Regions from separate parts of the Klebsiella sp. GFKo11 genome, predicted to be linked through region 2. Evidence: predicted binding sites of a transcription regulator. Region 2 holds the regulator's gene; each other region holds the start of a gene.
The links. Region 2 encodes LexA, which represses DNA repair genes until DNA is damaged. Its sites were predicted from a motif close to TNCTGTATGTACATACAGNA; they were not measured.
Positions count from the first base shown of each region.

Region 1 (10,500 bases), 1.6 Mb from region 2:
CGCCTGCTGCTGACCGCCGCCCTCTTCCGTACTGATATTGAAAACGAAGTCGAACAGAACGACGACGGCACTTATTCACAGTACGGTAAGAAACGCGTGGAAGGCTATGAGATCTCTCTGGCCGGTAATATTACTCCTGACTGGCAGGTTATCGGCGGTTATACCCAACAGCGCGCCAGCATTAGCGAAGGCGCGAATACCGCCCAGGATGGCACCAGCGCGCTACCGTATACGCCAGAGCACGCCTTTACCGTCTGGAGCCAATATCAGGCCACTGAGGCTATCTCCGTTGGCGCTGGCGCACGCTACGTCGGCAGTATGCATCGCGGCAGCGACGGCGCGGTCGGTACGCCGTCCTATACCGAAGGCTACTGGGTAGCAGATGCCAAGGTGGGTTATCGTATTAACCGTAATCTCGACCTGCAGCTGAACGTCTATAACCTGTTTGATACCGACTATGTCGCCTCTATTAATAAGAGCGGCTACCGCTATCACCCGGGGGAACCACGGACCTTCTTGTTAACCGCCAATATGCATTTCTGATCCACGATGGGGCGGCAACGCCCCGTTTCTTCAGGAGACAAAATCATGATGTACCATATCCCCGCTGTCCTTAGCCCACAGGAAGTGGACTATTTCACCGCCCGGCTCCAACAAGCCGATTGGGTTGACGGCCGCGTAACTACTGGCGATCAGGGCGCTCAGGTCAAAAATAACCAGCAGGTAGACACCCGCAGCAGCTTGTATGGCGAACTTCAGGCAACGGTCGTCGCAGCGCTGAATCGCAGTTCGCTGTTTTTTGCCGCCGCGCTGCCAAAAACCCTTTCCAGCCCGCTGTTTAACCGCTATCAGCAGAGTGAAACTTATGGATTTCACGTTGATGGTGCGGTGCGCAGTCAGGCCCAGGGCGGCTGGATGCGTACCGATCTCTCCGCCACCCTCTTTTTATCCGCCCCGGAAAGCTACGAGGGCGGCGAGCTGGTGGTTAACGACACCTACGGCCAGCACTCGGTTAAGCTCCCGGCTGGCGACCTGGTACTCTATCCTTCAAGTAGCCTGCACTGCGTCACTCCCGTTACAGTGGGTACCCGCGTGGCCTCATTCTTATGGGTTCAATCCATGATCCGCGACGATAAGCACCGCGCCATGCTGTTTGATCTGGATGGCAATATTCAGAAGTTAAAAAGCCGCCACGGTGAAAGCGACGAAGTGCTCTCTCTGCTTAATCTGTACCATAACCTGCTGCGCGAATGGTCAGAGATCTAAGCCTTGTCTGGTCATTTTTTATCCCCATATTCTCTATACTGACAGTCAACGAGATAACGAGGTGAACCATGGCATCAGGCTGGGCAAATGACGACGCCGTGCAGGAGCAAATCGACAGCACCATTAATGATGCCATCGCGCGGGCGCGAAATGAGCTTTCATCGGGTGAAAGCAACAAATTTTGTGAAGAGTGCGGAGAGCCGATTCCGGAAGCGCGTCGGCAAGCGGTTGCGGGGGTGAGATACTGCGTAAAGTGCCAACAAGATAAAGATTTACATAACAATACATTTTCAGGATATAATCGCCGTGGTTCTAAAGATAGCCAGCTTCGCTGACCGTCATTTACCGTTCATTACCGCAGATCGCGTTATCTTTTCGCGCACGTTTTTTGGCAAACTGAGTGGCAAAATGTGCCCTTACCGCCCCCTGAACTTCGCTTCAACCCGTTTTCTCTTCGCGGGCTAAAATAATTTATTAATATTCAATAAATTAATAATCGTTCAAAAAATTAGATTGAGATTGTTAATTTCCTTCGATTTTATCTCTCGCTCAAAACCGTGATACTTCTCACATCGACGAAACATCGTCACCTGTACAAGACAACCTGCGAGAGATTAATTATGAAAACTATCAAATATGCTGCCGCCGCCATCGCCCTTTCCGCTCTGTCCTTTGGTGCTTTCGCCGCTCAGCCGGTAACATCGGCCCAGGCAGAAAGCATGAACAAAATCGGTGTGGTTTCCGCTGAAGGCGCAACGACGCTGGATGGTCTGGAAGCTAAACTGGCAGAGAAAGCCGAAGCAGCTGGCGCAACCGGCTACAGCATCACCTCTGCTAACACCGCGAACAAAATTAGCGGTACCGCGGTTATCTATAAATAATCGCCACAAATTCCTGTAGCAAGTAAGACCCTGTAATGCCACTGTTTCAACCCTGTAAGACCCTTTAATACCCTTGCCTTGCCCGTCCATCCCACTGGACGGGCTTTTTTTTAATCAACAAGAATAATTTTCAACGCAAACAGCATTGCAACCGCAATGACGCACAGATTCAGCTCACGCCATCTTCCACAGAAGATCTTCATAATGCAGTAAGCCAGAAAACCAAGCGCAATCCCCTCGGTGATAGAGAACGTGAAAGGCATCATTACCGCCGTAATAAAAGCCGGAACTGACTCGGTAAAATCATCCCAGTCAATACGGGCGAGGCTGGATGTCATCAACACGCCAACGAAAATTAAGGCTCCAGCCGTTGCATATCCCGGCACTATTTCAGCCAGCGGCGAAAAAAACATCACCAGCAAAAACAAAACGCCGACAACCACCGCTGTAAGACCGGTCCTGCCTCCTACCGACACACCAGCCGTACTTTCGATATAAGCGGTCACCGATGAAGTACCAATAAAAGCACCGGCCACTGAGCTCAAACTGTCAACATACAGCGCCTTATGCATATTAGGGAACTTACCATCTTTGCCAATTAAACCCGCTTTATCCGTCACGCCGATTAGCGTCCCTGAAGAATCAAATAGATTAATCAGCATGAATGAGAAAATAATACCGGCCAGATCCAGCGATAAGGCACCTCGTATATCCACTTCGCCGATCACCCCGCTGATACCAGACGGTGTGGAATAAACACCATTAAAATGAACATCGCCAAAAAATAAACCACAACATGATGTGACGACAATTGAAACCAGCACTGCAGCATGGAAATTTCGTGAAGAGAGAACGGCAATAATAAAAAAACCAACAATCCCTAATAACACGCTATGCGAACTCAAGTCGCCAATGGCAACTAACGTATCTTTATTTGCAACAATGACTCCTGAATTTTTCAGCCCCATCATTGCAATAAACAACCCTATTCCACTGGTGATACCTATGCGCAAACTTATTGGGATGTTTGCAATCATCCAGTAACGAATGCGAAAAAGCGTTAATAAAAACAACCCCACAGCGCCCCAGAATATTGCGCCCATCGCGGTCTGCCAGCTCATCCCCATCGCCCCGACAACCACAAAGGCGAAAAAGGCGTTTAGCCCCATTGCGGGTGCCAGCGCAACAGGAAGATTTGCAATAAGTCCCATGGCAATGCTACCAATACCGGCAATCAAACAGGTGGTGACAAAAACGACCTTCGCATCCATATGCGCCGCAGCTAGAATTTGTGGATTAACAAAAACGATATAAACCATCGTTAAAAACGTAGTGAGCCCAGCGATCGCCTCGGTGCGCACACAGGTATTATGCTGCTGTAGTTTAAAAAAACGGGAAAGACTGCTAGTACTCTGATGAGTGTTTTCGCTGTGTTCATTTTTCATGTTTTTCATCCGCTGATGAAGAATAACTTCATGATACATCCACTGACTTTACTCTTTTTAAATCATACCTAACTCATAATTCAGTGATAGCTATCACATCGTAAAAATCTATTTATCGATAAAATAAAAAACCACCACAGATGATAAAATGATAATTAAAGAATCAATTTGATAAATCAAAATGAGAAAATAAAATGATAAATAGAATTAACTTTAAATATCACCAGATTAGTCGTCAAAACAGACAAGAATTACTCGCCGTATCACGTGGAGAGGGTGCTGCAGATTATATTATTGATAATGTCACTGTACTTGATTTAATTAATGGCGGGAGTTTCGCAGGCCCCATAGTGATAAAAAACCAGCATATTGCCGGTATTGGCCCAGAGTATGCCGATGCTCCGGCTCACCAGCGTGTCGATGCCCGCGGAGCAACAGCAGTACCTGGCTTTGTTGATGCCCATTTGCATATTGAATCGAGCATGATGACCCCCGTTGCTTTTGAAACGGCAACTCTGCCGCGCGGCCTGACAACCATCGTTTGCGATCCCCATGAAATCGTCAATGTGATGGGGGAATCCGGCTTCGCCTGGTTTATTCGCTGCGCCGAACTGGCACAACAAAATCAGTATATTCAGGTTAGCTCCTGCGTCCCTGCCCTGAAAGGTTGCGATTTAAACGGTGCCGATTTTACCCTTGAACAAATGCTCCGCTGGCACGACCATCCTCTGGTCACCGGGCTCGCGGAGGTAATGGACTATCCCGGCGTTATCGCCGGAGAGCGCGAAATTGCGGATAAAATAGACGCGTTCCGTACTCTGACGATAGACGGTCATTGCCCGGGACTGAGCGGTAAAGCGCTTAATGCATATGTTGCTGCTGGCGTCGAAAACTGCCATGAAAGCTATTCTCAACAAGAGGGCCGTGAAAAGCTACGGGCTGGAATGGGGTTAATGATCCGCGAAGGGTCCGCTGCGCGAAATCTCGATTCGCTCGCGCCGTTAATCAATGAAATGAACAGCCCACAATGTATGCTTTGTACCGACGATCGTAATCCCTGGGAAATTGCCCATGAAGGCCATATCGACGCGCTTATCCGCCGCCTTATTAACCAACATAATGTGCCGCTGCATGTCGCTTACCGTATTGCCAGCTGGTCAGCCGCACGCCATTTCGGCCTGAAACATCTCGGACTGCTGGCACCGGGAAAACAAGCGGATATCGTCCTGCTTAGCAATCCTCAGCAAGTTGAGGTACAGCAAGTGTTTATTAAGGGAATGCCTGTCGATGAACACGCATTACTGCGCGCCGAGTCTGCAACGTTAGCAAAAACGCATCCCCCCTTAGGCAACACGGTTGCACGCCAGCCGGTATCAGCCACCGACTTTTCCTTCGATTTCACTCCCGGCAGGCGCTATCGCGTGATTGAGGCCATTCCTAACGAGCTGATCACCGGCAATGGAGAGAGCCTGTATACCGGGGAAGGATTTGATCGAGAAGATATCTGCTTTATCAGCGTCCTGGAACGTTATGGCAAGCAAACCCCGCCCGCCTGCGGTCTACTAAGCGGCTTTGGTTTGCGCGAAGGGGCGCTGGCGGCAACCGTCAGCCATGACAGCCATAACATCGTTGTTATTGGACGTAGCGCGCAAGAAATGGCCACAGCGGTAAATCAGGTTATCTCCACCGGCGGCGGATTGTGCGTCGTGCATCATAACCAGGTAGCGGCTCATTTACCGCTACCTGTCGCCGGATTAATGAGCACCGAAACGGCACAAACGCTGGCGCAGCAAATAGGTTCTCTCAAAGCTGCAGGTAAACTCTGCGGCACTCTTCCCGACGAACCTTTTATCCAGATGGCGTTTTTATCACTACCGGTTATCCCAGCGCTCAAGCTAACCAGCCAGGGGCTCTTTGATGGCAGTAAGTTCGATTTCACGTCGCTGGAAATCACTGAGTAAACAGAGCCGCCCACAATGGCGGCGATGATTACCAGTGCTCAGCCACTTTTGCCAGTCCCTGTTCCAGAGTGGCTGCTTCCCCGGCAGCCACCAGGCAGCAGGCCAGCTGGATTCTCAGCGACAGGGGTAGCGGTTCGCTCCCTGTCACACAGAGTTCAATCCAGCGCGCGGTAATCTCCGGGTCTTTTGACTCTGGTAGCGCAACAGCCTGCGCTGTCCCCATATCCTGACGCTCGTTCAGTACACGCGTTCCAGCGGCATCAATCAGGCTAATCTGCGGGCAGCGTTGTGGGTTAGCATAGACTTCGCCTTCAGTACCGTGCATCAGCAATGCCCGTCCGCCGATTTCAGTAAAGAATTTCGCCACTCGGGTGACGTATTCCGGATGAGAGACGCTCGACAGACGCAGCGCCGCATCTTCCGCGAACGGCGTCGCCAGCTTGGCCAGCGTGTGCGCACTGTTGCGCACGCCCATACGCCAGCGTATCGCTAACTGTTTCTCCAGCGCTGGACATAGCACACCTATCGGAATGTAAACCGGCTGATGGCTGTCCAATCGCGCCTGGGCCTGACCCGCGTGTCGCGTGACAGGAATCCCCATCAGTTCGAAAATCGTTTCTGTGAGCACGCGGGTTGGATCATGACTCACGCCGTGCACCACCACCGGGAAACCGAGTTTGTGCAGCAGGATGGCGATCAGCGGGGTCAGGTTTGCCTGTTTGCGCGCGCCGTTATAGCTGGGGATGACAATCGGCATAGGTTTGCCTGGCGGCGGCGTCAGGCGTAACGTCTGCTGCTGCATCGCCTCGTAGAAGCCCTTCATCTCCGCTTCGCCTTCACCCTTGATGCGCAGGGCGATAAGGATGCCGCCCAGCTCGAGCTCGGGTACTTCGCCGCTAAGCATCCGCGAATAGAGCGCGCGGGCCGTTTCGACATCCAGGTCACGGGCGTGGTTCTTCCCCCGCCCAACTTCTTTAATGATCTTGCTGTAGTCCATCGAAGGCTCCTTTGAGCTTCTCACATCGTCGACATTGCACCATTAACGCCGTTTGCGACGCGTCGGTTTTGCTTTAGTTTTTACTATAACCTCAGGGACGGCAGGCTGCTCTATCGGAAATACGGGTAATGCATTCAATAAGCGTTGGCCGTAGTTTTTGGTCAACAGTCGCTTATCGTAAATCACCACTTCCCCCCAGCAGCTATGGCTACGGATCAGGCGACCCACCTGCTGAATCAGGTTGAAGGAAGCACTCGGCAGACTTTGAACTTCGAACGGATAGCGATTGAGGCTTTTGAGCCACTCGCCTTCGGTAATCACCACCGGGCTGTCTATCGGCGGGAAGGCAATTTTGTGGATGTGAACCTGGCTCAGCAGCTCGCCTTTTAAATCGAGCCCTTCGGCAAAGGATTGCAGCCCGACCAGTACGCTTCGTTCCCCACCTTCAACGCGCTTACGGTGCAGTTCCACCAGCCGATAGCGCGGCTTATCACCCTGCACCAGAAGCAGCAAGCGCAAATCGGTCACGTGCTCAAGAAAACGCTGCATCGCTCTTCCGCTGGCAAACAGCACCAGCATGCCAAGATGCTTTTTACTCTCAACCTGCTCGCGAAAGTAAGCCGCCATCTCGGCGATATGCTGTTCTTCGTGGTCAATAAGCGGTTCGTAGTGCATCTGCGGGATGACAATTTTACCCTGTTCGACGTGGTTAAACGGCGAATCCAGCGCCACAAAGCGGTCTCCCGCCTTCTCTTTCAGTCCGCTCATCTCTTGCAGGCGAGAAAAGCTATTCAGCGAACGTAGCGTCGCCGAAGTGACAACAATATGCGGGACGCTGCGCCAGAGCAGCCTTTCCAGCTGATCGCTGACGCGGATCCCCACACAGTGGAACCAGATATGCATCTGACCGTCACGCAGGTCGCGGGTGGCCCATTTGGTCACCGGCGCGCCTGAAGACTGCGCCAACGATGCCAGACGCCACAGTTTGCTCTGACTCTCAAACATCCCCAGCGCGCGGTTCATCTGCAGCAGAACCCGGTGTAGACGCACCACATCATGACTGCCTGTTTTTTCGCCAAGATCGTTGAGGAACAGCTCCGCCAGCCCGCGCAACGTTTCCGTCAGCTTCGCCAGCCGCTGGCAGATCTCCATAACTTCCTGCGGCAGCTCGCCCATCGGAAAGCGGTGTTCCGCTTCCTGACCCGCAGGCATATACAGGTTAAGAATATTATTTAGCGAGGAGATAAGCTCAAACAGCTCCTCGCAGTGCGCGTTCAGGCGCTCAGGATTCGCCAATGGCGGTGTGGTTTTAGGCCGGAACTGTTCCATGCAGGTGGCAACCAGTTTAGTGAACAAATCCAACTGCAGGCGATACCACGGAGCGGTGATTTCAGCGCTCATTTCCAGCGCATCGCGGGCGACATCCGGCAGGTGGTGGCCTTCATCAAGCACCAGCAGTAAATTCTTCGGATCCGGCAGTACCGCCTCGCTCTCCATTGCCGCCATGACCAGCGCATGGTTTGCCACCACCACTTCGGCTTCCTGAATTTCTCGCCGGGCGACGAAAAATGGACATTCGCGATAATAGTGGCAATTGCGATTCAGGCAGCTGGCTTTATCGGTGCTCAGACGGCTCCACAGCGAATCATCTATGTTTTTATCGGTGTGATCGCGCAGGCCATCCCATTTATAACTATCAAGATCCGTTTTAAGCGTCGCGCACAGCTTCTGTTCTGCCTGGTTATTCGGTGTGAGGTCGTCATCAAGGAAGGCGAGCAGATCCTGCTGTGTCGGGTCCGTACTGGCGAGAGCGGCCAGGTTACGCGTACAAACGTAGCGCCCACGACCAAAGGCAGCGGTAAATCGCAGGTCGGGAATAATTTTACGCAGCAGCGGCAGGTCTTTGCTGTAGATCTGGTCCTGCAGCGCTACGTTGGCGGTGCTGACTACGAGCGTTTTTTGCTCTTCACGGGCAATCGCGATGCCGGGGATCAGGTATGACAAGGTTTTGCCGACGCCAGTGGGAGCCTCAATCGCCAGATGTCGTCCCTCTTCCCCGGCAAGCGTCTTCGCGACATCGGCGATCATCTGCCGCTGCGGGGGACGGGGAATAAAGTCCGGAATCTGTTCCTGGAGCGCCTTATACCAGGCGGCGATTTGCGCTTTTAGCGCTGCGGTCAAAGCCATGAGAGAACCTGAATACTGTATAAACAGCCACTATTGTGCCATTTTTGACAGGGCGGAGGTATCCCTTTTTCGGTAAACAGGAAGCCGACTCGCAGAACAGGATAAAAACCAATAACGCTCTTTTCGCCAGTGCAGTGAGTCGTTTACGATGGCTTATCCGTATCCATTTTATGAATAATTAGTAACGACGCTATTTTCAGTCTGCACTTAGCGTTTTTTTCTAATTCATACTGTAAACATCAGATATTGGTCTTCCACATTAGAAGCCCGAATGTGAAAAAATGATAAAGAATTAATCAAACGTTCTAAATACATTCCGAAAAGAGTATAAAAAGAGACAATGAAAATAATCTAACTTTTTGATTAATCTTATATTTAAGATAATCTACATTCATAAGATATTATATCTTAACCACTAATCCGTATACTAACTTTCAGAGTCTACAGGGCCTGTTAATTATTGAGGATGTTTATGGTTGCTTTTTTCATGTTAGTGGTTTCTGTGATACTCCTTGTGGTTGCTGGCTACAATTTTGTCAGCTATTGCAAAAATCGCAAGAATGGTTCACTACCGAAAGTGAAGCACGGTAAAAGATAAATTTTAATCTGATGGTTATTGATGAGTGAATTTTAAAATTGCAGGATCAGAAGCAGTACAAAGGCTGACTGCGGCAGATTAACATGCCGCAGCCAGAACAACATTATTCAGCCGACGCCGGTTTGCGCGGGCGACGACGCCGTGGAGGTTTACCGTCTGCAGTACGTGCTTTCGGCGCTTCACCATCGTTGCGGCGCGGAGCAGACTGCTGGCTACGCCCCTGGTTCTGGCCGCTGCGGCCCTGGCTTTGGCCACCACGACTCTGGCTTTGACCACCGCGGCCACCGCCACGCTGCTGCTGGCGACCGTTCTGAATCGGCTCGGCTTTGATGGAAGGATCCGGTTCATAGCCCGCGATGGCGATACGTGGGATCTCTTTTTTCAGCAAGCGTTCGATATCATGCAACAGCTTATGCTCGTCAACGCAGACCAGCGACAGCGCTTCGCCAGTTGCAGCCGCGCGACCGGTACGGCCGATGCGGTGCACATAATCTTCCGGTACGTTTGGCAGTTCGTAGTTCACTACGTGCGGCAACTCTTCGATATCCAGACCGCGAGCGGCGATGTCGGTTGCCACCAGCACGCGGATGCCACCGGATTTAAAGTCAGCCAATGCGCGAGTTCGCGCGCCCTGGCTTTTGTTACCGTGGATTGCGGCGCTGCGAATACCATCTTTATTAAGCTGCTCTGCCAGATGGTTTGCGCCGTGCTTGGTGCGGGTAAAGACCAGCACCTGCTGCCAGTTACCTTCGCCGATCATCTGCGACAGCAGCTCGCGCTTGCGTTTTTTATCAACAAAATGCACTAACTGGCTCACCTGCTCAGAGGCGGTGTTACGGCGGGCAACTTCAATTTCCAGCGGGTTATGCAGCAGTTTTTCCGCCAACGATTTAATGTCGTCAGAGAAGGTTGCAGAGAACAGCAGGTTCTGGCGTTTCGCAGGCAGTTTCGCCAGCACGCGGCGAATATCGTGAATAAAGCCCATATCCAGCATACGGTCGGCTTCATCCAGTACCAGCACTTCAACCTTATCCAGGCTGACGGCATTCTGATGTTCAAGATCCAGCAGACGTCCCGGCGTGGCCACCAGAATATCGACGCCGCTGCGCAGCTTCATCATCTGCGGGTTAATGCTTACCCCGCCGAAGACGACCAGCGAACGAAT
Region 1 covers NZ_CM151369.1:4,297,549-4,308,048, forward strand. The annotation lists gene AC07P6_RS20830 (catecholate siderophore receptor Fiu) at 1-543, shown strand, start outside; gene ybiX (PKHD-type hydroxylase YbiX) at 589-1,266, shown strand; gene AC07P6_RS20840 (DksA/TraR family C4-type zinc finger protein) at 1,335-1,601, shown strand; gene ybiJ (DUF1471 family protein YbiJ) at 1,887-2,147, shown strand; gene AC07P6_RS20850 (NCS2 family permease) at 2,258-3,592, opposite strand; gene adeD (adenine deaminase) at 3,787-5,553, shown strand; gene ybiB (DNA-binding protein YbiB) at 5,582-6,550, opposite strand; gene dinG (ATP-dependent DNA helicase DinG) at 6,593-8,737, opposite strand; gene AC07P6_RS20870 (small membrane protein) at 9,225-9,335, shown strand; gene rhlE (ATP-dependent RNA helicase RhlE) at 9,439-10,500, opposite strand, start outside.
Region 1: the regulator LexA is predicted to act here: its motif matches at 8,751-8,770, upstream of dinG (ATP-dependent DNA helicase DinG).

Region 2 (10,500 bases):
TATATGTGACCCGCCCTTCGCTGCAAGGCTATATCACCACTCGCGAAGAGCTGACGGAAGCCAGCAATGAGCTGTTCTCGCTGATCGCCAGCGGCGTGATAAAAGTGGATGTGGCGGAGAGCCAAAAATATGCATTAACCGATGCCAGACGCGCGCATGAGGTGCTGGAAAGTCGGGCAACGCAGGGTTCGAGTTTGCTATTGCCGTAATGGCCGGAGCACAAAAGTTTAGGGCTTCCACATGGGAAGCCCTTACTTTTTTTGTTCGGCTGTATGTAGGGTACAGCTCGATGAATTCGTTAACGCGCTAATAGTGACAGATTTAATAAGCAAAGCCTACGCTGCTTTATGCAAAAATCTTCAGGTTGTGACATACCGCTCAATACCTTAGTAACGCCAACGGTTATTACGGCGATAACGACTTTCAGTTGGCGATTTTATCGCCCGAATCACCCAGACGACGACAACGGCCAGCAGCAACCATGGCAACAGTTTAATCATTAATGCAAACAGGCCGCCGACAAACATCAGCGCGGTTGCGACGACTATTGCGGCGATAATTCCCAGCAGCGATACGCCGGTAACCAACAGCATGACAAAAAAGCCAATAACAAATAAGAGTTCCAGCATCGTCTTCTCCCCAAAGAATTTCTGTATGTCTTCCCGGATATTACAAAAAACGTGCCAAATTTAACCTATTGAATTTAAAGAAAAACACCCTGCGTAATTAACGCAAAGCGTGGTGAATTTGACCAGGTTTTAGTGAAAAAATTAACGCTTGTCGGCAACCAGCTGCAACGCCTGCTCCAGCACATTAATATCGGCACCGGCTTTATGCGCATTCTCACTCAGATAGCGACGCCATTGACGTGCGCCCGGGATCCCCTGAAATAGTCCCAGCATATGACGCGTCACATGGCCCAGGTAAGTGCCGCTACTCAGTTCACGTTCGATATAAGGATACATCGCGCGAACCACGGCAACCGGATCGGGATCGATGCCTTCAATGCCGAAAATTTCCCGGTCAACCGAAGCCAGAATACCCGGATTCTGGTAAGCCTCACGCCCCACCATCACCCCATCCATATGCTCAAGGTGCAGCTTTGCCTCTTCCAGCGACTTGATGCCGCCATTGATGGACATGGTCAGGTGCGGGAAATCGCGCTTGAGCTGGTAAACGCGCGGGTAGTCCAGCGGCGGGATCTCACGATTCTCTTTCGGGCTCAGGCCGGAAAGCCAGGCTTTACGCGCATGGATGATAAACATCTCGCACTCGCCGCGACCGGACACGGTTTCAATGAAATCACACAGAAATTCGTAGCTATCCTGGTCGTCAATGCCAATACGGGTTTTAACCGTCACCGGGATAGACACCACGTCGCGCATCGCCTTGACGCAATCCGCCACCAGTTGCGCGTTACCCATCAGGCAGGCACCAAACATGCCGTTTTGCACGCGATCGGAAGGGCAGCCGACGTTGAGGTTTATTTCATCGTATCCGCGCGCTTGAGCCAGCTTCGCGCAGTGCGCCAGCGCTGCCGGATCGCTGCCGCCCAGTTGCAAAGCAACCGGATGTTCTTCTTCGCTATAGGCCAGATAGTCGCCTTTACCGTGGATAATCGCGCCGGTGGTCACCATTTCGGTGTACAGCAGCGTATGGCGCGACAGTTGACGCAGGAAGTAACGGCAGTGTCTGTCGGTCCAGTCGAGCATCGGCGCGATGGAAAAACGGTGAGCAGCAAAAGCAGTAGGCGTTGATTCTGACATCATGGCGAATAAATAAGCATCCGGGTAAAAAGGGGCGCTACTATAGCATAAAGATAAACCACTGGCGCATCGCGCCAGCGTTCACTTCCTCTATCCGGTAAGAAGCGCTATTTTCTCCGCGGCTTACCGTCGTGCGGGCCAAAAAACTGCGGTGGATGATCGACCCAGCGATCCTGGCGCGTGGCGGCATAACCGGGGTTAAGCGGATAGTAAATGCGATTAAATTTTTTGTTCGCCTCCCCCACCACTAACAGGCGAACTTCCTGTTCGGTGTTGTTAAGGAAAGTGTGGCAAACGCCGGTTCCGGCAGGAAAACCGACGCTATCCCCCGGCTCCAGCCTCCAGAGATAGCCGTTGATCCACACTTCAGGATAACCATCCAGCACGTAGATAAATTCTTCTTCATCGCTTTCCGCATGCGGATAAGAGGTACGACGCCCGGGCAGCAAGCGCTCGTGATGAATCCCTAAGCGGTTCAGGCGCAGGCCGCGCGCCAACGGTGCGCCAATAGAGAAAAGCTCCGTACTGTCGGGATAGGTGGAATCGTCCGCACCTTCCAGTTCGCGCCAATGTCGAATGCAATCAGGTCGTTTCATCGTTTTTTCCCGAAAATGAGATGCATCATGTATAGCACACCTGGTGGGTCTCGGTGTTTTACTGGGATCGTGATAAAGTAACAGCTTCGAATTCACGCAACCAGAGAACGCTCATGGATAAGACCACTTCGCAACAAATGTTAGCGCATGCTGAAAAGCTCTGCGCGCAGCGTGGCGTGCGCCTGACCCCGCAGCGCCTTGAAGTGTTGCGTCTAATGAGCCTGCAAAAAGGGGCTATTAGCGCCTATGACCTGCTCGATCTGCTGCGCGAAAAAGAACCTCAGGCTAAACCGCCGACGGTTTATCGGGCGCTGGAGTTTCTGCTGGAGCAAGGGTTCGTGCATAAGGTGGAGTCCACCAATAGCTACGTACTGTGCCACCTTTTCGATCAGCCAACCCACAGCTCGGCGATGTTTATCTGCGACCGCTGCGGCAGCGTCAAAGAAGAGTGCGCGGAAGGTGTAGAAGATATTATGCATACGCTGGCGGCAAGAATGGGTTTTGCCCTGCGTCACAATGTGATTGAAGCTCACGGCCTGTGCGCCGCCTGTGTGGAGGTGGAAGCGTGCAGTACGCCAGGGCACTGCCATCATGACCACACCATCCAGATCAAAAAGAAAGCCCGCTGAGGCGTTAGCCGCAGCGGGAATCAAGGGTATAGGTACCTCCATGTACCATTCGGGCAGGCAATAACCACGGGTTAAAACACGAACGTTAGTCGCTACCAGCGATAATCGTTTTTAGTTTCCCAATCCTTCACTTCTTTCTCGGCCTGGTCTTTGGCGTATCCATAGCGTTCCTGAATTCTGCCAACCAGCTGGTCGCGCTTACCCTCGATGACGGTCATATCATCGTCGGTAAGTTTGCCCCATTGTTCTTTCGCTTTACCTTTCAACTGTTTCCAGTTACCGCCGATTTCATCTTTATTCATCATGTCATCCTCATCGTTCGGTGATCGTTCGGTGAATGAACAGCCCGCTGTGTGCCGGACATGACTTAACTATAGATGAGTATTCTGAGTAAGATTTATTATTCGGAATCTTTAACCACCATCTGAACAATGCACGCTATGAAAACCAGGTGCCGCGCTGCCAGTGACGCCGCCAGACAATCGCCAGTGAAGCCCCGCGCAGGGCAAGAAACACCGCCAGCGCCAACCATAGACCATGATTACCAAGAACCGGCACCGTCAGCAGCGTCAGGGCGAATCCCGCCGCCGCTACCGCCATGCTGTTACGCATCTCGGCACCGCGCGTTGCGCCGATAAACATACCATCCAACAAGTAGCACCAGACGCCAATGACCGGCAGTATTGTCTGCCAGATGAGATAGCGGTCGGCAAGCTGCTGCAGAGAAGGGAGCGACGTTAACAAGGCGATAATCTGCTCGCCAGCAAGGCTGTAAATCAGCGCAAACGCCAGCGCTACCATGCCTGACTGACGGCAGGCCGCACGCCAGACCTCAAGCAATTGGCTGCCGTCGCGGGCACCGTAAGCCTGCCCGGAGTGCGCCTCCACGGCGTAGGCGAAACCATCCAGCGCGTAGGCGGTAAAGGTCAGCATCGTCATCAACACCGCATTGACCGCTACAACATCAGCGCCGAGCCGGGCACCGTATACCGTCATCGCCCCAAAGCATAGCTGTAGCAGCAGCGAGCGCAGCATAATGTCGCGGTTCAGCGCAAGGAGACGACGCACATCGCCGCGCCAGGCGTTTTTCAGCATCGATAGCGAAACGCCCCGTAGTACCAGCACGCGCTTCGCCATAACGAGTCCGATGAAAAAGGTGGCGTATTCAGCTGTTACGGTCGCCAGAGCTGCGCCCTGCACGTTCAAATGCAGGCCCATCACCAGCCATAAATCAAGCACGATGTTGAGTACATTGCCGACAACCAGCAGGATCACCGGTGCACGGGCATACTGCACGCCCAACAGCCAGCCCAGCAGCACTAGATTCGCCAGAGATGCCGGAGCGCTCAGCCAACGAATCTCAAGGAAACGGCGGGCCTGTTCAAGCACCGCATCACTGCCGCCGACGATATGCAGCGCCAGATTAATTAACGGCATTCTGAATAGGACGATGGCTATCCCGGCAGCCAGTGCCAGCCCTAGCGGCTGCACCAGCGCACGCGCCAGCCGTTGCGGATCTTTCGCGCCGAATGCCTGAGCCGTCAGGCCGGTGGTGCTCATGCGCAAAAACAGGAGCAGCATGAAGAGAAAGCTGGTCGCCATCGCGCCAACCGCAACGCCGCCCAGATAAACCGGACTATCAAGATGACCAATAACGGCGGTATCCACCAGCCCCAGCAAAGGAACGGTGATATTGGAGAAAATCATGGGCGGCGCTAAGCGCCACAGGGCTTTATCGGCGGCGTTAAAAAGCATGGGGAAGAGCCCAAATGAAGAAGGAAAACAGCGCAGCACCATGCATCAGATGATGCTGCGAGATGAAGAGGTTACTGCCAGTTGCCGTTGCGGATAACGCCGACAGCCAGACCTTCAATAGTGAAACTTTGCTGGCGTAAATCCACCACGATCGGGGAAAATTCGCTGTTTTCAGGCAGCAGTTCGACGACGTTACCCTGTTTTTTCAGACGCTTCACGGTGACTTCATCGTCAATGCGGGCCACAACAACCTGGCCATTGCGCACATCCTGAGTTTTATGTACCGCGAGCAGGTCGCCATCCAGGATACCGATATCTTTCATCGACATTCCGCTTACGCGCAGCAGAAAATCGGCATTCGGCTTAAACATTGCCGGATCGACCTGGTAGTGGCCTTCGATGTGCTGCTGTGCGAGCAGTGGTTCACCTGCTGCGACGCGGCCGACAAGCGGCAGGCCGTTTTCTTCTTCCGTCAGCAGACGGATACCGCGGGAGGCACCGGAAACGATCTCGATTGCGCCTTTACGCGCCAGCGCTTTCAGGTGTTCTTCCGCCGCGTTTGGGGAACGAAACCCCAAGCGCTGAGCAATCTCCGCACGCGTCGGCGGCATGCCCGTCTGGCTGATATGATCCCGAATGAGATCAAACACCTCTCGCTGCCTGGTCGTTAACGCTTTCATTCCGCCCCCTGGGTGTATATACAGTTATGCTGTGAGTATATACAGCTAACGGTGATTTTGGAACCATATTTCACACAAAAATCAGGAGTTTCTTTCCGTTTTGCGAGCCGCTATGGCAAGACTTAGCGGTAGTTTGCCCACAACAGCGTTCCCCATGTGATCAACGCGATAATAATCGCCAACAGGACCGCCGCAGAACCCATATCTTTCGCGCGGCCAGACAACTCATGATGTTCAGGGCCAATACGGTCAACAACCGCTTCGATCGCGCTGTTGATAATTTCAACTATCATCACTATCAGGACCGAGCCAATCAGCAAAACGCGCGTGATGGCATCGACATCCAGCCAGCAGGCTATCGCCACGGCAATAATGGCAGCGATGCCTTCCTGACGAAATGCGGCCTCATTGATCCACGCCGCACGGAATCCTTTCCAGGAATACCCCGCTGCTTTAACGATTCGAGTTAACCCAGTGGTATTATTGGCCATCAAACAAACCTTTTTATGTAAATGACGTCAATGAGTGTACGCGTTTGCCGCGTTACAACGGAAATTTTGCGCACTTTCTGTTATTCTTGCGGCGCATTTGCATGATTAACCAGAGGCTTCACATCGTCTATGTCTGGCTGGCAACGAATTTACTATAAATTACTGAATTTACCATTAAGGGCACTGGTAAAAAGCAAGTCAATTCCGGCACAACCTGCTCAGGAATTGGGCCTGGATACCTCACGTCCCATCATGTACGTCCTGCCCTACAATTCGAAGGCGGACCTGCTGACGCTTCGCGCTCAATGTCTGGAACATGAGTTACCGGACCCGCTTGAGCCGCTGGAGATCGATGGTACCCTGCTTCCCCGCTACGTGTTTATTCACGGCGGCCCGCGTGTTTTCACCTACTACACGCCAAAAGAAGAATCCATCAAGCTGTTCCATGATTACCTGGATCTGCACCGTAACCATCCCGATCTTGACGTGCAGATGGTGCCGGTTTCGGTGATGTTTGGTCGTGCTCCAGGGCGTGAAAAAGGCGAAGTAAACCCGCCGCTGCGTATGCTAAACGGCATTCAAAAATTCTTCGCCGTTCTGTGGTTGGGTCGCGACAGCTTTGTGCGTTTCTCGCCTTCGGTCTCTCTGCGCAAAATGGCAGACGAGCACGGTACCGATAAAATTATCGCCCAAAAGCTGGCCCGCGTGGCGCGTATGCACTTCGCCCGTCAGCGTCTGGCGGCGGTCGGCCCGCGCCTACCTGCGCGCCAGGATCTGTTCAACAAGCTGCTGGCGTCAAAAGCCATTGCTCGCGCGGTAGAAGACGAAGCGCGTAGCAAGAAAATCTCCCACGAGAAGGCCCAGCAAAACGCCATCGCCTTGATGGAAGAGATCGCCGCAAACTTCTCTTATGAAATGATTCGTCTGACCGACCGCGTACTGGGTTTCACCTGGAACCGGCTGTATCAGGGCATTAACGTCCATAACGCCGAGCGCGTACGCCAGCTGGCGCATGAAGGCCACGAGATAGTCTATGTTCCATGCCACCGCAGCCATATGGACTATCTGCTGCTCTCTTACGTCATCTATCACCAAGGTTTGGTGCCGCCGCATATCGCCGCCGGTATCAACCTGAACTTCTGGCCTGCCGGGCCGATTTTCCGTCGTGGCGGCGCGTTCTTTATTCGCCGCACCTTCAAAGGGAATAAGCTCTATTCGACGGTGTTCCGCGAATATCTGGGCGAGCTGTTCAGCCGCGGTTACTCCGTGGAGTACTTCGTTGAGGGCGGTCGTTCACGTACCGGACGCCTGCTGGACCCGAAAACCGGCACCCTGTCGATGACGATCCAGGCGATGCTGCGCGGCGGTACCCGCCCTATCACCCTGGTGCCGATTTATATTGGCTACGAACACGTGATGGAAGTCGGTACCTACGCCAAAGAGCTACGCGGGGCGACGAAAGAGAAAGAGAGCCTGCCGCAGATGTTGAAAGGCCTCAGCAAGCTGCGCAACCTCGGCCAGGGCTACGTCAACTTCGGCGAACCGCTGCCGTTGATGACCTATCTCAATCAGCATGTCCCTGACTGGCGCGAGGCTATCGATCCTATCGAAGCGGTCCGTCCGTCATGGTTGACGCCAACGGTGAACAATATCGCCTCCGATCTGATGGTTCGTATCAATAACGCCGGCGCGGCAAACGCCATGAACCTGTGCTGTACCGCGCTGCTGGCCTCACGTCAGCGTTCTCTGACCCGCGAACAGCTCACCGAACAGCTGGAGTGCTATCTCGCTCTGCTGCGCAACGTGCCTTATTCGCCGGATGCCACAACACCTGAGGCCTCCGCCAGCGAGCTTATCGACCACGCGCTACAGATGAACAAGTTCGAAGTCGAGAAAGACACCATTGGCGATATCATCATTCTGCCGCGCGAGCAGGCAGTGTTGATGACCTATTACCGCAACAACATCGCACACATGCTGGTGATGCCGTCGCTGTTAGCCGCCATTGTGACCCAGCATCGTCGCATTACCCGCGCCGAAATATTGCGTCATGTCGAGATGTTCTATCCATTCCTGAAGGCTGAGCTGTTCCTGCGTTGGGAGAAAGCCGAGCTGGGGGGCGTCGTCGATGCGCTGATTGCTGAGATGCAGCGTCAGGGGCTGATCGCCCTGAACGAAGACGAAGTGAGCGTCAATCCGTCTCACGCCCGCTCTCTGCAACTGCTGGCCGCAGGCGCGCGTGAAACGCTGCAGCGTTATGCCATCACCTTCTGGCTGCTGAGTGCCAACCCGTCCATGAACCGCAGTTCGCTGGAGAAAGAGAGCCGCACCGTGGCTCAGCGTCTGTCCGTGCTGCACGGTATCAACGCGCCGGAGTTCTTCGATAAGGCGGTGTTTAGTACTTTGGTGCTGACTCTGCGTGATAGAGGCTATATCAGCGATACCGGGGATGCCGAGCCGGAAGAGACGTTGAAGATCTACCGCATGCTGGCAGACCTGATTACTTCTGATGTGCGTCTAACGATTGAAAGCGTTACTCAGGATGAAGCGTAACGTTTGAAGAGCGATCCCGGCTTGCGCTACGCTTAGCCGGGATCGCAGAATAATGCGGTTTTGTAGCCCGGCTAAGGCGCTTACGCCGCAAGACGGGTAAACCACAAAACTACTGCATATACCCCATCGCCAGGCCAAGAAACAGCACCAGCCCCACGTAGTTATTGTTTAAAAACGCCTTAAAGCAGTCATCGCGTTCACGTTTAAATATCAGCTTCTGCTGCCAGACAAACAGCGCTGCGGCGATAAACAATGACCAGTAATACTCCCAGCCCAGACCGCTCAGCCAGCCCACTGCCGCCATCAGCGCCAGTACCGCCACCTGTAAAATCCCAATAATTAAACGGTCGTTGTCGCCAAACAGAATCGCCGTCGACTTAATGCCAATCTTCACGTCATCATCGCGGTCGACCATTGCATACTGGGTATCGTAGGCCACCGCCCACAGAATATTGGCGAGAAACATCAGCCAGCAGCTCAGCGGCAGAGATTCGCTGACCGCAGAAAAAGCCATCGGAATCGACCAGCCGAACGCCGCGCCCAGCACCACTTGTGGCAGGTGGGTGTAGCGTTTCATAAACGGATAGACCCAGGCCAGCGCCAGCGCGGCAACCGACAGCAAAATGGTCATGGTGTTTAAGGTCAACACCAGTAGAAATGAGAACAGCACCAGCACAACAAACAGCGTTCGCGCCTCTTTTTCGGTGACGTCGCCGCTTGGCAGCGGGCGGCGGGCGGTGCGCTTAACGTGGCCGTCAAACTTACGATCTGCATAGTCATTCACTACGCAGCCGGCAGCGCGCATCAGCCAGACGCCCGCGACAAAAACGGCGAGGATCCACAGCGGGGGTATCCCCGGCGTTGCTACCCACAGCGCCCACAGCGTCGGCCACAGCAGCAGCAGCGCGCCGATCGGTTTGTCAGTCCGCATCAGGCGGTGAAACGCCAACAGCTTATTCTGCGTCAGACTCCACTCCATTTTCTCTTCCTCTTAATACAACGGCGATGCAGGCAGAAACAATTCTGTCAGCAGCAGCGGTTTGCCACTCAGCCGGAGGCGGGAACGACGCCCCCAAAGCTCTGCATGACGACCGATTTCAATAAAATCACGGGTTAACGTAGACGACGTAAACAGATAGCGGCCCAGCGGCGTCTGCCCAAGCTGTTGCAGCGCCAATTCCGGACCATTGAGCGTCGACTCCGGCACGATAGTCCGACCGGCCAGCCAGGGTTCATCATCGGCACAAAGGATAATTTCCCGCAGCCAGTAACGCGGTTCATCCGCGAGCAGGGTCTCTTCACCCGCCAGCGCTTCGCGTCCAACAAAACCTTCGTTGACCATGATGACGCTGATTTTTTTCCCTTGTTGCTCAAAACGTTTGGTCATTGAGTCTTCAAGCAATAACCAATCGCGCAGATGCGCGTCCAGCGGGGGCTGAGTGGCAAAATAACGCAGCGCACGCAGTTGCGTCAGCGCAGGATGTGACATGCCTGATTCTCCGGAACATAACGAGAAACTATTGTATCGCAGAATGGGGCGGTGGGGGCGGGCAAACGTCAATATACGATCATCCGCGCAACAGCCATGCAACAGCGGCTATCGCGCGATAAAAAAAGGTGCGCCCAGGCGGACGCACCTAAAGGCTGTGCCTAAACATCAGCATTGTGGGGAGACGATCACCCCTTGCCTTTTACACTGCTGATAAAGGTGGAACGAGCAGATTTCGAGCCAAGACGTTCAGCTTCGTTCATCAATTTCAGAGCCTTGTCGATATCGCCTTTCGCGACAGCCTGCTTGATACCGTTGTTGAAGTAGGTTTCGGTGTCATCAAGCATCGGCTCGCTTTTCGCCGCCGGAGCTGGGGCGGCTACAGGTGCAGCAACAGGCGCCGCCGTATTACCGACGGTTACAGGGCCAGGGCCGGAAGAGCCAAACAGCGGGCCGACCAGCACGCTAGAGCCGCTATTGGTTTTCACTTTTAGCTTCAGCACGCCATCAGTGGTGTGCCTGGCAATCGGGTCTGGAATAT
Region 2 covers NZ_CM151369.1:5,918,777-5,929,276, forward strand. The annotation lists gene AC07P6_RS28385 (quinone oxidoreductase) at 1-209, shown strand, start outside; gene pspG (envelope stress response protein PspG) at 387-629, opposite strand; gene dusA (tRNA dihydrouridine(20/20a) synthase DusA) at 771-1,769, opposite strand; gene AC07P6_RS28400 (cupin domain-containing protein) at 1,874-2,362, opposite strand; gene zur (zinc uptake transcriptional repressor Zur) at 2,476-2,991, shown strand; gene AC07P6_RS28410 (CsbD family protein) at 3,084-3,293, opposite strand; gene dinF (MATE family efflux transporter DinF) at 3,430-4,746, opposite strand; gene lexA (transcriptional repressor LexA) at 4,818-5,426, opposite strand; gene AC07P6_RS28425 (diacylglycerol kinase) at 5,549-5,917, opposite strand; gene plsB (glycerol-3-phosphate 1-O-acyltransferase PlsB) at 6,047-8,470, shown strand; gene ubiA (4-hydroxybenzoate octaprenyltransferase) at 8,580-9,449, opposite strand; gene ubiC (chorismate lyase) at 9,462-9,959, opposite strand; gene malM (maltose operon protein MalM) at 10,148-10,500, opposite strand, start outside.

Region 3 (10,500 bases), 1.8 Mb from region 2:
TGACACTGCTGCTGCCAGCTCTGCACTAATAGCTTTTGTCGGGTAGCGGTATCGCTTTCCAGCTTACTGATCGTTGGCACTTTTTTACTGCCTTGCTGAATAATATGCAGGGCCAGGGAGTGAAAAGTACGAGCGGATATCTCTTCTGTGCTCAAACGCTCACGGATACGTTCATCCATCTCCTGTGCCGCCTGGCGACCAAATGCCAGCAGCAGGATCTGGTCGGCTGCGGCTTCGCCACGCGTCAGTAACCAGCCCGCACGCGCCACCAAAACGGAGGTCTTACCGCTTCCGGCACCGGCCAGAACTAATAACGATCGCTCACCGTTCACCACCGCACGGGCTTGCGCCGGGTTCAGTGGTGATGATTCCACGCTCGCAAAAAAGCCACGGTACTGTTCCAGCATCGATTCAGTAAATGCCTGATTATGAGCGAGCCTGGCCTTTTCCGTATCACTCAGCCAGCCCAGGCACTGCCGCCACAGTTCACGGCAGTTATCGAAAGCCTCAAGGCGACCAGTCGGCATAGGTAATCCACTTAGCGCACTTCGGATTTTACTCTGAATATCAGTCACCTGCTGGCGAGTTAGCCATTTACCCTCAGCGCTTGAACGCGCCACTTCTGCCAACTGCTGGCGAAGTAGATCGGCAGCAATGTCGCTCATTTCCGCGCTCCACTGCTGCCAGAGAGTATTCAGATGATGATAAAAACGCTGCGTGTCGTTCCATTCGGTGCCATGCAAACGCACAACTTTATCATCTGGCAGGACAAATTCCAGTTCGCCCCATACCAATCCGCGCTTGCAATGAACCGACAATAACTGATTGAAAGGTATAAGATACTCATGGCTGTCGCCGGAAACCTTTACTCCGGCATTGAGGAGTTGCACCCTGTCATAAGGATGCTGCGCCATGCGTTTGCCTAATGTTGTCGCTTTAAGTTCCATATAATGTCGAATTTCAATCAGGTTGGTTGTTTTTAAGTTTAACCGCCAGTGGCCGAGTGCTCCAGCGTAAAAAACGCTACAATGGGCGAGTCTTATTATCCACAGGATTAAACAGAGGGTTTATGCGTACCATTCTGAATATTTTAAACTTTATCCTTGGCGGTTTCGCCACCACGCTCGGCTGGCTGCTGGCAACACTGGTGAGTATCATTTTGATCTTTACACTACCGCTCACGCGTTCCTGCTGGGAGATTACCAAGCTCTCTTTGCTGCCATACGGAAATGAAGCGATTCATGTTGATGAACTTGAACCTCAAGGAAAGAATAGCCTGTTGAACGCGGGCGGTACGCTACTGAATATATTATGGTTTATTTTCTTTGGCTGGTGGTTGTGTCTGATGCATATCTTCTGTGGTATTGCACAATGTGTGACCATCATCGGCATCCCGGTCGGTATCGCCAATTTTAAAATCGCCGCAATTGCTTTGTGGCCAGTGGGCCGTCGAGTCGTTTCTGTTGAGACCGCCCGCGCCGCGCGTGAAGCCAATGCCCGTCGCCGCTTTCAGTAATTGGATGGAACAAAGAAATGCTTAGCCCCCTGCTACGCCGCTATACCTGGAACAGCGCCTGGTTATATAACATCAGGATCTTTATCGCACTCTGCGGCACGACTGCATTTCCATGGTGGATTGGTGAAGTAAAACTGACTATTCCCTTAACACTCGGAGTAGTGGCTGCGGCGTTGACTGACCTTGATGACCGCCTGACAGGACGTCTGCGCAATCTGGCCATCACTCTGGTGTGCTTCTTTATCGCTTCGGCATCGGTGGAGCTTCTCTTTCCCTGGCCCTGGCTGTTTGCGATTGGCCTGACCCTCTCCACTATAGGCTTTATTTTGCTCGGTGGATTAGGACAACGCTATGCAACAATCGCCTTTGGTGCTTTATTAATTGCTATCTATACCATGCTGGGCGTAACGCTTTACAGCCATTGGTACCTCCAGCCGTTGTTTTTGTTAGCCGGTGCGGTCTGGTATAACTTACTTACCCTAGCCGGACATCTTATCTTCCCTATCCGCCCTCTTCAGGACAATCTGGCCCGCAGTTACGAGCAGTTGGCTCACTATCTGGAGCTTAAATCGCGGCTGTTTGATCCGGATATCGAAGATGAAAGCCAGGCGCCGCTGTACGATCTGGCAATAGCCAACGGCCAGCTAGTTACCACGCTGAATCAGACCAAAGTCTCTCTGCTGACTCGTCTACGCGGCGATCGCGGCCAGCGCGGTACCCGCCGCACTTTGCAGTATTACTTCGTGGCTCAGGATATTCACGAACGCGCCAGCTCATCGCATATTCAGTACCAAACGTTGCGCGACCACTTTCGCTATAGCGACGTGATGTTTCGCTTTCAGCGTATGTTGTCTATGCAGGCGCAGGCATGCCAAAAACTCTCACGCGCTATCCTGCTACGCGAACCCTATCAACACGATGCCCACTTTGAACGGGCATTTATGCATCTTGATGCCGCACTCGATCGCGTACGGGCTAGCGGAGCACCTACGGAACAGCTTAAGGCGCTCGGCTTTTTGCTCAATAACCTGCGAGCGATAGATGCCCAGTTGGCGACCATTGAATCCGTACAGACTACCGTACAGACCAATAACAATACTGAAAATCTGCTCGCTGACGATCAACCTAACGGTTTTAGCGATATCTGGCTACGTTTGCGCAATAACATGTCACCGGAGTCAGCTCTATTCCGTCACGCGGTTCGGATGTCGTTAGTCCTGTGCGCGGGCTACGCCTTTATTCAGCTTACCGGGCTGAACCACGGCTACTGGATATTGCTGACCAGCCTGTTTGTTTGCCAGCCAAACTACAACGCCACGCGCCACCGGCTGGCATTAAGAATAATCGGTACGCTGGTTGGGGTTGCGATAGGACTCCCGATCCTGCTCCTGGTACCTTCAGTAGAAGGCCAGCTACTTCTGATTGTTCTGACTGGCGTGCTGTTCTTTGCTTTTCGCAACGTACAATACGCCCACGCAACGATGTTTATTACCCTGCTGGTCCTGTTATGCTTTAACCTGCTGGGTGAAGGCTTTGAAGTCGCCTTACCACGTATATTTGACACGTTGATCGGTTGTGCGATCGCCTGGGCAGCCGTAAGTTTTATTTGGCCCGACTGGAAATTTCGCAATTTACCGCGAGTCCTCGAACAGGCAATCAACGCCAACTGCCGATATCTGGATGCCATTCTTGAGCAATATCATCAGGGACGTGACAACCGCCTGGCTTATCGTATCGCACGGCGTGCGGCGCATAACCGAGACGGTGAACTGGCATCAGTAGTCTCAAATTTGTCCACTGAACCCAGAGCTGACTCAGCGATGCGAGAAACCGCATTCCGCTTACTGTGTCTGAACCATACTTTTACCAGCTATATTTCAGCGTTGGGTGCCCATCGGGAAAAACTGACAACACCGGATATTCTGGCGCTGCTGGACGATGCCGTTTGCTATGTTGATGATGCGCTGCACCATACACCCGCTGATGAACTGCGGGTACAGCAAGCTTTGGCAAGCTTGCAGACCCGGATCCAGCACCTTGATCCTCGAGCTGACAGCAAAGAGCCTTTGGTGCTCCAGCAAATTGGATTACTGCTGGCGCTGCTGCCAGAAATATGTCGGCTACAGCGACAGGTCGAGGTTCAACCTGAGTAAGTCTCTATCTCTCGTTGCTGTTCTACCGCCCACTCTTCGAGATCCTGACGCAGTTGCATCGGGAGTGTGGCGGCATGCACGCCATTGATTGCCCCAGCTAACGAATAAAGCACATTGACCGTTAGCGCTTTATTCAATCTTAATAGCCTCAGCCAGGCTTTTTTCGCTCCAATTTCGCGCAACGTTTTTTCATCAGGAATGCCTGAATTAATCAACTGCAGCTCCATATGGAAACTAATATTTGGCAAATTTTTTAATCTCCCTGAGCTTTTCTGCTTTTGCTTTTCATTACGTGCGGTCTGAAATGAAAAAACTGATAGCTGGAAAAGCATATTGCTGTCACGCCAAAGCGCTTCATCTATATGATAATATTTCAGTGCAGCTGGTCGACCATTCTTTCGAATTATCAAAAGAGGGGTTTTATGTTCAACGCGATACTCCGCACTCTGCTCACAAACCCTAAGATAAATTTCCCCCTCAGCAACCATAGCAAAAACGGTATTATCTATCGCCAGACTATAGCCGCCAAATAAAGGCCGACAACTTATTTTTCCTAATGATGACAAGCACTTCCGGAACTGTTGAATCCGTAGACCTGGAAATTTCTTCATGATTATTCCTTTGTTAATCATGTAAATAAAAAATAGTTTCGTTAACGGATCCGCTAATTAAGAAAATAAGTGACTTCTCTTGATGCGGCAAGATGAATTATGTCTTCATTTTAACCAACTTATGTTTTTGCGAGCCGCTTTCAAAAAAATATCGCTCAATGAAGTCAAAATGCCGAAAGGTAAAGTATTTGATAAATATTAATAACAAAAGAAACCAGAATACTTAGCATCGGTAGTACATCCAAAACGGATAACACTCTTACAGGGGAGAAAAATTCACTCAAGTTAAAATGTTTTCAACCATGAATTCACATCATATGCATACCGACATCAAGTCATACTCGCCAATCTGCCGATCTGAAGGGGAAAAATGAAGTACAGATTTCAGTCAACAGAAGAGAAAATGTGGTTGATCTTTTTACCTGTCGCATATACTGTACATACATACAGTAACCCACAGGCGGGATAGACTATGTTTACTTCAGCTCACGCAAATCGTTCACCACTGACTTCTACTTCAGTACGCCGTCACGCTCATGACGCAGTCGAACACCCAACCAATGGGCTGATCAGTGAAATTGTCTATCGCGAAGATCAACCCATGATGACGCAACTATTATTGCTTCCTCTATTACAGCAACTTGGTCAGCAATCGCGCTGGCAGCTGTGGCTAACGCCTCAGCAGAAACTGAGCCGCGAATGGGTACAGTCCTCCGGTTTACCGTTATCAAAGGTGATGCAGATCAGCCAAATGTCGCCCAACAATACGCTGGAATCCATGATCCGCGCACTGCGTACCGGTAATTATAGTGTTGTGATTGGCTGGTTGTCAGATGAACTCACAGTTGAAGAACATGAACGACTGGTTGTCGCTGCGCAAGAGGGTCATGCAATGGGGTTCATCATGCGTCCAGTGAGTAATACTGGTCAGCCAGGCAGACAACTTTCTGGGCTAAAAATTCACTCAAACGTGTATCATTAAATGAATTTAGGATTAATCCTGGAATTTTTTTTGCCCTGGTGGATGGCTTAATTTTTTAATGCCCGTTTTTGTTAAAATGCCTGTCTGATGCGGTCTCGCGACTTTTTTTGCCATATGAAATTCAACCCTACGTTGTTAAACATTGGGTACACAACCCTTTTTTTTCATATGCCTGACGGAGTTCACACTTGTAAGTTTCTAACTAAGTTGTAGACTTTACATCGCCAGGGGTGATCGGCTTTCGCTGCATGTATCAGCATAGTTAACAACAAGTCACGCCCCGGGTGAAGGATTTAACCGTGAGGTCTTTTGTACCTTCATGGCGAATTTTGGATGATAATGAGGCGCAAAAAATGAAAAAGACAGCTATCGCGATTGCAGTGGCACTGGCTGGCTTCGCTACCGTAGCGCAGGCCGCTCCGAAAGATAACACCTGGTATGCAGGTGCTAAACTGGGCTGGTCCCAGTATCACGACACCGGTTTCTACGGTAACGGTTTCAAAGGCAACAACGGTCCGGTTCGTAACGATCAACTGGGTGCTGGCGCGTTTGGTGGCTACCAGGTTAACCCGTACCTCGGCTTCGAAATGGGTTACGACTGGCTGGGCCGTATGGCTTACAAAGGCAGCGTTGATAACGGTGCTTTCAAAGCTCAGGGCGTTCAGCTGACTGCTAAACTGGGTTATCCGATCACTGACGATCTGGATATCTATACCCGTCTGGGTGGTATGGTTTGGCGTGCAGACGCTAAAGGCAACTACGCTTCTAACGGCGTTTCTCGCAGCGAACACGACACTGGCGTTTCCCCAGTATTCGCGGGCGGCTTAGAGTGGGCTGTTACTCGTGACATCGCAACCCGTCTGGAATACCAGTGGGTTAACAACATCGGCGACGCAGGCACCGTTGGTACCCGTCCTGATAACGGCATGCTGAGCTTAGGTGTTTCCTACCGCTTCGGTCAGGAAGATGTTGCTCCGGTTGTAGCTCCGGCCCCGGCCCCGGCTCCTGAAGTGACTACCAAGCACTTCACCCTGAAGTCTGACGTTCTGTTCAACTTCAACAAATCTACCCTGAAACCGGAAGGCCAGCAGGCTCTGGATCAGCTGTACACCCAGCTGAGCAACATGGATCCGAAAGACGGTTCCGCGGTTGTTCTGGGCTACACTGACCGTATCGGTTCTGATGCCTACAACCAGCAGCTGTCTGAGAAACGTGCTCAGTCCGTTGTTGATTACCTGGTGTCTAAAGGTATCCCGTCTAGCAAAATCTCCGCTCGTGGTATGGGTGAATCCAACCCGGTTACTGGCAACACCTGTGACAACGTGAAAGCTCGTGCAGCTCTGATCGACTGCCTGGGTCCAGATCGTCGCGTAGAGATCGAAGTTAAAGGCTACAAAGACGTAGTAACTCAGCCACAGGCTTAAGTTATCGCGTTAATAAAAAACCCCGCTGATGCGGGGTTTTTTTTGTATTAAATTCATGTTTAAAGCAACAAACCAGCGGAATACCAACACTCACTTTAGTTCTTAATTTAATGGCTACTCTTTACCCAGCAACACTTGCAAGTCATGCTTCAAACTGGACATTTTACTAGCATATTTTTCTTTATGTTCAGCATCCTCAATCAGCTGTACGATCGTTTCCGACAGGGTCATACCCCGCCTTTGCGCCAGACCTGCCAGCCGCTGCCAGACCATGAACTCCAGATCGATAGATTTTTTACGAGTATGCTGATGCTCCGCGTTAAAATGTCGCTTGCGACGTGCGCGTATAGTCTGCTTCATACGGTTCGCTAACTCTGGATTCATATGCTGCTCAATCCAGGTATTCACCAGAACAGGTTCATTTTCGAGCGTGAGTAAGACATCGACCGCAGCTTGTGCAGCGCTGGCTTCAATGTAGCGGGTTATCGGTTCACCTTCCCGGCACTTTTTTACCAGATATGTCCATTTCCAACCGCTTTCAAGATTTTCCAGTTGTTGATATTTCATTGCGATCTCAATGTGACCGTGTAACTCTTTTCAGGATATCAGTTTTTTCTTGATCTGCTGAGAATAAATCATCTTTCGTGATGTGGGTAGATTCGTTATCACTGCGACCAACGCAATCACTCGTGTGCTCAGACGCCGCATAATGTATAATCGCGCGTTTTACATCTGACTAAAAAACAGCGACTTTGACCATTACGAAACTTACCCGAAACGACCTCGCTCCTGATACGGAAAGTTATCAGGCGCTGTTTGCACAAGCCGACTTAGCACAAGCAGAAGCATCTCTTTCTGGCGAACTGCAACCCCGCTTATTCTATGCCCTGGAGCAACTTCTGGTGACTCCAGCCATTTCGCCGTTCATGCTGGTTAAAGCACCAGAAGAGCCAGAGTATCTGCAATGGTTGGCGAACGAAACTCGTACTTTACATCAACCATCTGAACCGCTTTATGGCGTACGTTATCAGATTGATGGTGGAAACATCACCAGCATCCCGGCACAAGCCGCAGAAGATAATTTCGCGAGCATCGCGCCGGTTGAAGCCGCCGACTGGGTAGAAGCAGAGCAACTCTTTGGCTGCGTACGCCAGTTTAATGGTGAAATTAGCCTGCAACCAGGTCTGGTTCATCGTGCCAACGGTGGTGTATTGATCATCTCCCTGCGCGCATTGCTGGCTCAGCCCCTGCTGTGGATGCGGCTAAAAAATATGATTGCCCGCCAGCGTTTTGACTGGCTGTCAATCGATGAGTCCCGCCCTCTTCCGGTTAGCATCCCCTCAATGCCGCTCAACCTGAAAGTCATTCTGGTTGGCGAGCGGGAATCACTAGCAGATTTCCAGGAGATGGAACCCGAGCTTTCTGCCCAGGCTATTTACAGCGAATACGAAGACAATTTACAAATTGTCGATGCCGACATCCTGAAACAATGGTGTCAGTGGGTCTGGCAGAACGCACACCAACTCGAACTCCCTGGGTTAGCTGCCGAAACCTGGCCGCTATTGATTCAGGAAGGTGCACGTTACACTGGCGATCAGGCAACCCTACCGCTGTGTTTGCTATGGATTGCGCGCCAGCTTAAGGAGGCGGCGGCCTTCTGTGAAGGTGAAGAGATTAGCGCCGAAGAGATGCAAACCATGCTGGAACGTCGTGAGTGGCGCGAAGGCTATCTCGCGGAGCGGATTCAGGACGAAATCCTGCAAGAGCAAATCCTCATTGAGACCGAAGGCGAATGCATCGGCCAAATCAACGCGCTATCGGTTATTGAATTCCCAGGCCATCCGCGCGCATTCGGCGAACCGTCTCGCATTAGCTGCGTTGTTCACATTGGCGATGGTGAGTTTATTGACGTCGAACGCAAGGCTGAGTTGGGTGGCAATATCCACGCGAAAGGCATGATGATCATGCAGGCGTTTTTGATGGCTGAACTGGAGCTTGATCAACAACTCCCCTTCACCGCCTCGTTAACCTTTGAGCAATCCTACAGTGAAGTGGATGGCGATAGCGCCTCCATGGCTGAACTGTGCGCATTAATCAGTTCGCTGGCCAATGTTCCCATTAACCAGAGTATTGCTATCACCGGCTCTGTCGATCAGTTTGGTCGTGTACAGCCTGTTGGTGGACTCAATGAGAAAATTGAAGGTTTCTTTGCTATATGCCAGCAGCGTGGTTTAACCGGTAAACAGGGCGTCATTATTCCAGCCGCCAACGTCCGTCATCTGAGTTTGGCAAAGGAGCTACAACAAGCCGTTGCTGAGGAACAGTTCTTTATCTGGGCCATTGATGACGTCACTGAAGCATTACCCCTTCTGACCCAACTATTGTGGGATGGAGAAGGACAAACTTTACGGCAAACCATCCAGGAGCGGATTGCACAGGCGACACAGCAAGAAGGTCGCCATCGCTTTCCGTGGCCGCTGCGCTGGTTAGGCGGTTCAGGTTCTAACTGATCGGACTTGTTCAGCGTACACGTGTTAGCTATCCTGCGTCCCGAACTCAAAATAAGGCTTACTGAAAACATGGTAGATAAACGCGAATCCTATACAAAAGAAGATCTTCTTGCCTCTGGCCGTGGTGAACTGTTTGGCGCTAAAGGCCCACAGTTACCAGCGCCAAATATGCTGATGATGGACCGCGTCATCAAGATGACCGAAACCGGTGGTAACTACGATAAAGGTTATGTTGAGGCAGAACTCGATATTAACCCTGACCTGTGGTTCTTCGGTTGCCACTTCATTGGCGATCCGGTTATGCCTGGCTGCCTGGGCCTGGATGCCATGTGGCAACTGGTTGGCTTCTACCTGGGCTGGTTAGGCGGCGAGGGTAAAGGGCGTGCGTTAGGCGTAGGTGAAGTTAAACTCACCGGCCAGGTACTGCCAACGGCTAAGAAAGTGACCTACCGCATTCATTTCAAACGCGTGATAAACCGTCGTTTGATTATGGGCCTGGCGGATGGTGAAGTACTGGTTGACGATCGTCTGATCTACACCGCAACCGATCTGAAAGTGGGTTTATTCCAGGACACCTCTGCGTTCTGATAAAACAGTGACACTTTAAAAGGCGAAGCCCCCGCACAGCGGAGGCTTCATTTTTAAAGAGACAGTCAGGCAATTTGCACCCTGTCCTCCATGGCTTCTCGCCAGCCTCCTAGCCACCAGGACCTTTGATTCAAGGTCTGATAAGGACACATTTCTTTCGATCTTCCGGTAATACCGGCTTGATATCCACGTTGATGTGCCCGTTCCAGGCGATCTCGTTTTTGTCTCTTCATGCCTCGTTTCCCTCATTCTTTGATCTGGTGGAAAAGAAAACAATGGTCACTAAATACGCAACCACGGTTAACGAATACCGCGAATCAGAGACAGCGTCAATGCGCAAAATTCACGCCATTGTCATATTTGTGAGCTACATGAAAGTTCATTTGTACAAAAAATGTGAACCGGCACAAGTTAACAAGCTGATGAGACAAATAAAAAAGCCGCTGCGATTTTGTTACCCGCAGCGGCTTTTTACTTTCATTAATTTTGCTTATGGCAGGCGATTCAACTCGCTGGCAATTGCAGTCGCTTCCTGAGTCCAGGCCTGAGCAAGGGTTTTAACCATTGCGTCATAACCATCCTGCTGTTGCTTAAGCTCAATGTTAAACGGACGCTTAATCAGCTGCCCCTGATGCTTCAGCAACCACTCACCGCTAACGATCACCCGGCCATCGTAACGACCGTGAAATCCGCTGACGGACACGTTTAGCGTATCC
Region 3 covers NZ_CM151369.1:4,082,658-4,093,157, forward strand. The annotation lists gene helD (DNA helicase IV) at 1-947, opposite strand, end outside; gene AC07P6_RS19935 (YccF domain-containing protein) at 1,070-1,516, shown strand; gene yccS (YccS family putative transporter) at 1,534-3,669, shown strand; gene AC07P6_RS19945 (TfoX/Sxy family DNA transformation protein) at 3,657-4,280, opposite strand; gene sulA (SOS-induced cell division inhibitor SulA) at 4,753-5,262, shown strand; gene ompA (porin OmpA) at 5,616-6,686, shown strand; gene matP (macrodomain Ter protein MatP) at 6,801-7,253, opposite strand; gene AC07P6_RS19965 (AAA family ATPase) at 7,439-9,196, shown strand; gene fabA (bifunctional 3-hydroxydecanoyl-ACP dehydratase/trans-2-decenoyl-ACP isomerase) at 9,266-9,784, shown strand; gene rmf (ribosome modulation factor) at 9,850-10,017, opposite strand; gene pqiC (membrane integrity-associated transporter subunit PqiC) at 10,275-10,500, opposite strand, start outside.
Region 3: the regulator LexA is predicted to act here: its motif matches at 4,713-4,732, upstream of sulA (SOS-induced cell division inhibitor SulA).